DNA from 3 places in the Undibacterium sp. Ji22W genome. Region 1 is predicted to be linked to each of the others. Evidence: predicted binding sites of a transcription regulator. Region 1 holds the regulator's gene; each other region holds the start of a gene.

Region 1 (2,272 bases):
CAATGGCCGCATATAGATCATGCGCTAAGCTTTCAACATGGATATCTTTTCCACTGAGATGTAAATTAATGTCCGCTTTGTGGCGTTTTTCCTTTTCTCGGAGCTTATCAACCGTCAAAATAACGGCGATATCAATGACTTGATCGAAGTGTCGTCTTACCCGCTCTAGCTTGCTTTGTACATATTCACGAATTGCAGGAGTTACTTCGACGTGGTGTCCACTGATGGTGAGATTCATACTGCGCTCCTATGGTGATATTGCTTTTATTTGCTATCTAAACTTAAAAAATTTGTTAAAGCTACCGAGCAATCAATTTTCCTTAGCGATACTCACTGTACCTAAGGTGCAGCTGTGATTCGCACAGAAAACTTGATGTCCCTGCTATGCTTAATCAGCATTTTTCGAACTCGTTACTACAATCGCTCATTGGTAATAAATGGTTTTGAGCTAAATCATATATAACGTTAGAAAGCAATAATTCAAGAACTGTTTAAAAAGATTTTCGTAGACTGACTGGGGGAATTTTCAGAGCTTCGCGGTATTTGGCAACAGTGCGCCGTGCGATGACCATTCCTTGTTCTCCCAATATGTCGGCGATCTTGCTATCCGAGAGAGGTTTCTTCTGGTCTTCTTCTCCTATTAATTGTTTGATCAGCGCCCGTATCGCTGTGGAAGATGCTTCACCGCCAGTTTCCGTTGCGACGTGACTGCCGAAAAAATATTTCAACTCAAACATGCCGTGTGGCGTCAGCATAAACTTTTGAGTTGTCACACGCGAAATAGTGCTCTCGTGTAATCCTAGTGTATCAGCTATTTCGCGCAAAACAAGGGGTCTCATTGCCACCGCACCGTGCGTGAAAAAATTGTATTGTCTTTCCACTATGGCTTGTGCAACGCGCAATATCGTGTCGAATCGTTGCCGCATATTCTTGATCAGCCACCGAGCTTCCTGTAATTGCGGATTGAGACTTCCATCGCCACGTTGTTGCTTCATTAAGTTGGCATACATGTGATTTATGCGCAGACGCGGCATCACGTCTCGGTTGAGCATAACTTGCCAATCGTCTCCAATTTTTTTAACAACAACATCGGGCACCACATAATCCGATTTTGCTGCGGCAAATGCCAGGCCAGGCTTAGGATTGCATTGGCGAATCACAACTTGTGCTTCGCGCAAATCTTCATCGTCGCAATGTAAAAATTTCCGTAATTTCGTGAAATCTCGCTGTGCGAACAGCGCTAAGTATTCCTGAACAATTTGTAGCGCTAGCCGACGGGTTACAAATGGAATCTTCGGGAAGCGTTTGATTTGAATCGCTAAACATTCGGCCGTATTGCGTGCTCCCACACCTTCAGGCTCAAAACTTTGCAACATGTTCAAGGCAAATTGCAGTTCTTCCAATTCCACGCATAAATCGATAGGCAAGCCAGCATGGATATCTTCTAAAGATTCACACAAATACCCATTTTCGTCGATGGCATCGATCACCAGTTCAATCAGAGCGCGATCACGTGGCTCACGAATAGAGATGCGCATCTGCTCAAGTAAATGATCGCGTAAGGTGGTCTGCGCCGCTTCTAATTGCGGCCTGCCATCTTCCTCATCGTTATTCTTCGAGCCCGATGCAGGTGCTTCGTCGAAACTCCAGTCGTCAGCACTGTTCGGCACTTCTGCTTCCGCCGAAGCTTCAGCAGCATCAGCGCTGGCTGAGGTTTCTGTTGCTTCCGAAGATGTATTTTCTACGGCTTTGAATTCGGTTTCACTTTGATTCGTTGCATTGTTCAGTGTACCGTCCGCGAGCAGGCGGACCGCGTTGTCTAAGGCATCGTCCACCCGTTCCAGCATCGGGTTTTCTATCAGCAAGACTTCGAGCTCTTGATGCAATTCTAGGGTTGATAATTGTAATAAGCGTATGGACTGTTGCAACTGCGGGGTCAGCGCGAGATGTTGCGAAGTACGTAGCTGTAGGCTTTGCTTCATGGCGTCTTCGCGTTCTTTACATGCGGAAATGTTCGCCCAAGTAGACGCGTCTTACCGTCTCATTGGTGATGATTTCGTCTGGACGCCCGCTTGCTAAGACGGAGCCTTGATTGATGATGTAAGCGCGATCGCAAATACCTAAAGTTTCGCGCACATTGTGATCTGTAATCAGAACGCCGATGTCACGCTCCTTCAAAAAGCGGACAATGCGTTGAATTTCTATGACAGCAATCGGATCAACGCCCGCAAACGGTTCGTCTAACAATACAAAACGGGGGTTGGTAGCTAAT
Region 2 (2,272 bases), on a different contig from region 1:
GATTTTGACTTCTTCTTTTTCTGGTTTATCGGAACCGGCCGCCCATGCTGAGCTAGCAGCACCAACTGTACTTAGGCCTAACATGCTGCTTGCGCCAAGACCGACCACGCTGCTGGCACTTTGTATGAATTCGCGGCGCGTTTGATTTTTGGCTGTGAATCCGGCCTTGAGTTCGCTAGAAGAATTTTCATTGAGAGCACCTGTTTTATTGGTTTTGAGGATGGACTTATCTTGCTTATGCATGGTCAGACTCCAGCGTGAGGGTTTTCAAATTACATAGTCAAAACGAAAAAAAGCGTCTTACTACCACGCTCATATGAGCAGGTAGGAAGACGCCTTTGTCTTGAGAAATTTGCCGCCGTTAGCAAAATTTCTGGGTGTACCAACGTTGGTACTTGAATTTGTTATTGCAAGTAGCGTGCCAACTGGTTCTATGCTGACGTTAACCTATCGCAGGGGTATTTGTGGATTTTTTAATAAAGCTTTGCACCGCTTTGGATGCCAACTTGGTGCGTTGCACCAAACCGTGGCACGGATTAGCCTAGCAAATCGGCCACATCCAAAATTCTTTGCGCCAGCTCGACCAACTTCAGATTTTTTTCCATCGCTTGCTTACGCAGGCGTTGATAGGCTTCATTTTCGCTGAGCTGATGGCGTGCCATTAATAAGCCTTTAGCGCGCTCTATGGTCTTGCGTTCAGCCAGCTTATTTTTGGTATCATGCAGCTCAGTGCGTAATTTCTGGTCAGCTTGAAATCGGGCAACTGCCACTTCCAGCACCGGTTTTACACGTTCTACTTGCAGACCTGCTACCACATAGGCTGATACACCCACGGCCATTGCCGATGCCAGTTGTGAAGGATTATCCTCTTCCGTAAACAAGACGATAGGGCGCGGTGCATCTCGACTAACTAGCACTAATTCTTCCAGCACATCGCGCGCATCAGATTCGGCATCGATGATGATCATGTCGGGTTGCAGCTGGGTTAAACGATCCACTAAGTACATATCGCCGGGGATGGAGGCGATGATGTTATAGCCAGCTTGCAGTAAGCCGATGCGCAAATTGCGAGAACGTTCCAGCTGCCGTTGCAGAGTCAGGTTATCGGGATCACTTTGATCCGTGGAATGGGTGACGGTATTGATTACGACAATTTTCAGGCTAGTGGCATGCAGCTCAGACAAAATCAAACTCCGGGGTAGACCAGCTTGTGTATTTCAACGAATTCGATGAAGCAAGAATGAGATTTTTTAATGACTCTCAGAAACTGGTATGCAATATTCGCGCCATCCACTGCGCTGTACAACAGTTCTGAATTTGCCGTAGAAAAATATCGAAACTAATCGGGCTTAGCCTCAACATCGCAGCGCAATCAATAAGTTTGTCTTTAAGTATTCCTATTAAAAAGTATCGCTTGCAGGTCCTTACGAGGGCAACCGGTAAGACTTTGAAATGAATTTTCAATAATAACTTCACTTTTAAGCAAGATTCGATTCCTGCATTTCGACGCAAACAAATTGCATCGGAATTGCGAGTCTGGATTCATCCATTTAATAGTGAAGATAGTGAAATGAGGTTGACATGATATGGAATAGAAAAACGTTAGCAGGACTATTCGTCGTTGCGACAAGTTTGATGAGCGGCGCTGCCAGTGCTCAAGGCTATGTCGGAGTCGCAGTCGGTAGTACTAAGTGGAGTTCGGTGTGCTGGGGCGAAAATCGATGCAGCTCTGGTACCACGACGAAATTGACTGCAGGGTATACATTGGATAAAAATTTTGCCATAGAAGGAAGTATTTACTCTTTGGGAAATTACTCTAACCAGCTCACCGCCTCCAATTTTTCGCAATCTGTGAAAGGTAAAGGCAATGGTGTCTCATTCGCGGGTGTGTTTAATTATGAATTCAGTCAAGATTTTTCGGGCTTCGCCAAACTGGGTATCGCATCCATGCATCGGGACGTCGCGTGGAATACCGCTAGTGCCAGTTCAACACCCGTCATAGCCAGTGAAGTACGTAATTCTACCCAAGCTGTTCTCGGTTTAGGTGTGAAATACAAACTGAATGATCGCGTATCTCTGACGTTGGAACTGGAGCAGTACCGCTCTCGCTATAACCTCAACAAACCTGAAGTACGCACAGTGACCACAGGTGTTCAATTCGCGTTTTAAATAAAGGTAAATAGAGTTCGGATACGAAATCGGTATGAAAAGTAGTCATACCGATTTCGTCTATTTTTTGCCGCCTATTCTGTCTAGCGTTTCTGATCATAAG
Region 3 (2,272 bases), on a different contig from region 1:
AGTTTCATGATGGTCTCGGTGATATTTTTAATTCGGTCAAAGGAAATTAGAACGCTTTCACTGCCGACAAAACCAAACTGGTCTTGCCAGTAAATTTGCCTGCCGGAGTGACATACAGCTTATCGCCAGCGCTGGTACCGATGACTGCTAAGCTGAAATTAACGCCAACCAATTCTTTGGTGACGCCGAGTTTCCAATCGTTATACGAATAGGAAGTATTGTTTTTGACGGTTTGACGACCGTAGTGCAAATTCAATGTGTAACCTTCACTCATTTCAATATTTGCGCCGAGATCCAGATAGCCACTGTTCTTGCTATTCACAAAGCCAAACAGATTAGTTACTGAGTGTGAGTATTTTGCATACACCGGACCGCTACTGATTTGGCCATAGATTTCGGTCGTGTTTGCGTCAGCAAAACCAGCGATATTTTTCAGACCGTTGCTAGGATAAACATAAGATAAAACTCCGAAATCGTAGTTCACATCTTTCGTTATTTCGCCACGCTTACCAGCATATAAATCCATTTCCAAATTGCCGTCGCCACCGGCATCTTTGGTCCATTTAATCGTGGATAACCAAGTACCTGCATAAAAGCCATTATTGTTATTGACGTAGTCAGCACCGCCTTGCAAAGCCGGTTGCAAACGTGTTTGCGAGATACCACGATAGCGATAATCACTGACGGCACCGAGGTTAAAACTCACTTCATGTTCTGGCTTGGCTTCCTGCGCGTTTGCAGTGCTAACCAGCATGCCATTTGCAAAACAACTACTGATGAGCGCACAAAATAAAATCTTTTTCATAGTGATTTTCCTGTTCTTCAAGATGGTTTCTAAATGGATGCATTGCTTGTTACTAAATAAAGCTAAATATTGCTAAATCTTTTCTTTGCGCTCATTTCTCTCACGTGAAGAATGTATAGCTACACAAAGGCTTTAATGAGCTACTAGCAGGACTCGTGCCAGTTTTATTGCGGTGCGCAAAATTGACAGGAAATGACGTAGGAAAATAGTAGTGGTATGCTCAAATCGGCTAGAGCACTCTGTGAGGCGGATCATTTTTCGAAAAAAGCTCAATGACGCGCTGGGTACACAAAATACCGAAACATAATATATAATTTGCATTTATTTATATTAATAACGGTTTTTTTGCACTAAAATGACGCAAAACTGATTCGAGAAAAATCTATAATGCACCGGAAATGCCCTTTTCCAGCAAATAATTTACTGTCAAGCAAGACATTACCCATTCACTATAGGAAATTTTTCATGGAACCGAATCAATTTTTCAATGACATGCAAACCAAAATGCAACAGGTTTTGGACAACTCGCCGGCCAAAGATATAGAAAAAAACGTCAAAGCATTTATGAGCCAAGGGTTTGCAAAGCTCGACTTAGTCACACGCGAAGAATTCGACATTCAGGCGGATGTACTAGCAAAGACCCGCAGCAAATTAGAAGCATTAGAAGCGCGAGTAACTGAGCTGGAAAACAAGTTAAGCGCCCCATAAACAGTCTTTTCACCATGTCAAGGCAGACTCGAGATCATGGCACTGGCAGTTCTTAAAAGTCGCGCCTTAAATGGCATGGAAGCACCGGAAGTCACTGTCGAAGTGCACCTCGCCAATGGCTTGCCCGCCTTCACCATCGTCGGTTTGCCTGAAACCGAAGTCAAAGAATCGAAAGATCGCGTACGCGCGGCTTTACAAAATGCACGCTTTGATTTCCCGGCTCAGCGCATTACAGTCAACCTAGCGCCAGCTGATTTACCAAAAGAATCAGGACGTTTTGATTTGCCAATTGCCTTAGGTATTTTGGCGGCGTCCGGTCAAATTCCATCTGATGCGTTGGATCAATATGAGTTTGCTGGTGAATTATCACTCTCCGGCGAACTCAGACCCATCCGTGGTGCCTTGGCGATGACTTTTGCCATCTGCAAAAGTGCGGAGCGCGATCAAATTCCTGCGCGTGCGTTTATGTTGCCTCAAGAAAATGCCGAAGAAGCAGCCCTCGTCAGTGAAGCACGTATTTTTCCCGCATTGAGCTTGTTACAGGTATGCGCCCACTTCGCTGGAATCGACGCAGAATCGAAGATCCAGCCTCATCGAAGTCAACCTCATCCAAGACAAACTAGCTATCTCGATTTTAGTGATGTTAAAGCACAAGGACAGGCGAAACGGGCATTAGAAGTCGCAGCCGCAGGTCGGCATAGCATACTATTAATGGGTCCTCCTGGTACCGGAAAATCGATGTTGGCGAGCCGATTTCCT

Evidence for each region. Region 1 encodes sigma-54, which starts transcription at its own class of promoters, with help from an activator protein. Its sites were predicted from a motif close to TGGCANGNAANCTGCTTT; they were not measured.
Region 2: a site for sigma-54 is predicted at 1,272-1,289, ahead of ACO0KW_RS08890 (ANTAR domain-containing response regulator). Genes of this name have one in related genera too.
Region 3: a site for sigma-54 is predicted at 949-966, ahead of ACO0KW_RS11135 (TorF family putative porin). Genes of this name have one in related genera too.

What each region holds. Positions count from the first base shown of each region.
Region 1 is NZ_JBMPOU010000005.1:18,588-20,859, reverse strand. Features, by position in the region: gene hpf (ribosome hibernation-promoting factor, HPF/YfiA family) at 1-238, opposite strand, end outside; gene ACO0KW_RS19385 (RNA polymerase factor sigma-54) at 492-1,982, opposite strand; gene lptB (LPS export ABC transporter ATP-binding protein) at 1,999-2,272, opposite strand, start outside.
Region 2 is NZ_JBMPOU010000002.1:463,007-465,278, reverse strand. Features, by position in the region: gene ACO0KW_RS08895 (CmpA/NrtA family ABC transporter substrate-binding protein) at 1-84, opposite strand, end outside; gene ACO0KW_RS08890 (ANTAR domain-containing response regulator) at 537-1,184, opposite strand; gene ACO0KW_RS08885 (outer membrane beta-barrel protein) at 1,582-2,169, shown strand.
Region 3 is NZ_JBMPOU010000002.1:1,026,652-1,028,923, forward strand. Features, by position in the region: gene ACO0KW_RS11130 (P-II family nitrogen regulator) at 1-8, opposite strand, end outside; gene ACO0KW_RS11135 (TorF family putative porin) at 47-805, opposite strand; gene ACO0KW_RS11140 (accessory factor UbiK family protein) at 1,271-1,513, shown strand; gene ACO0KW_RS11145 (YifB family Mg chelatase-like AAA ATPase) at 1,550-2,272, shown strand, end outside.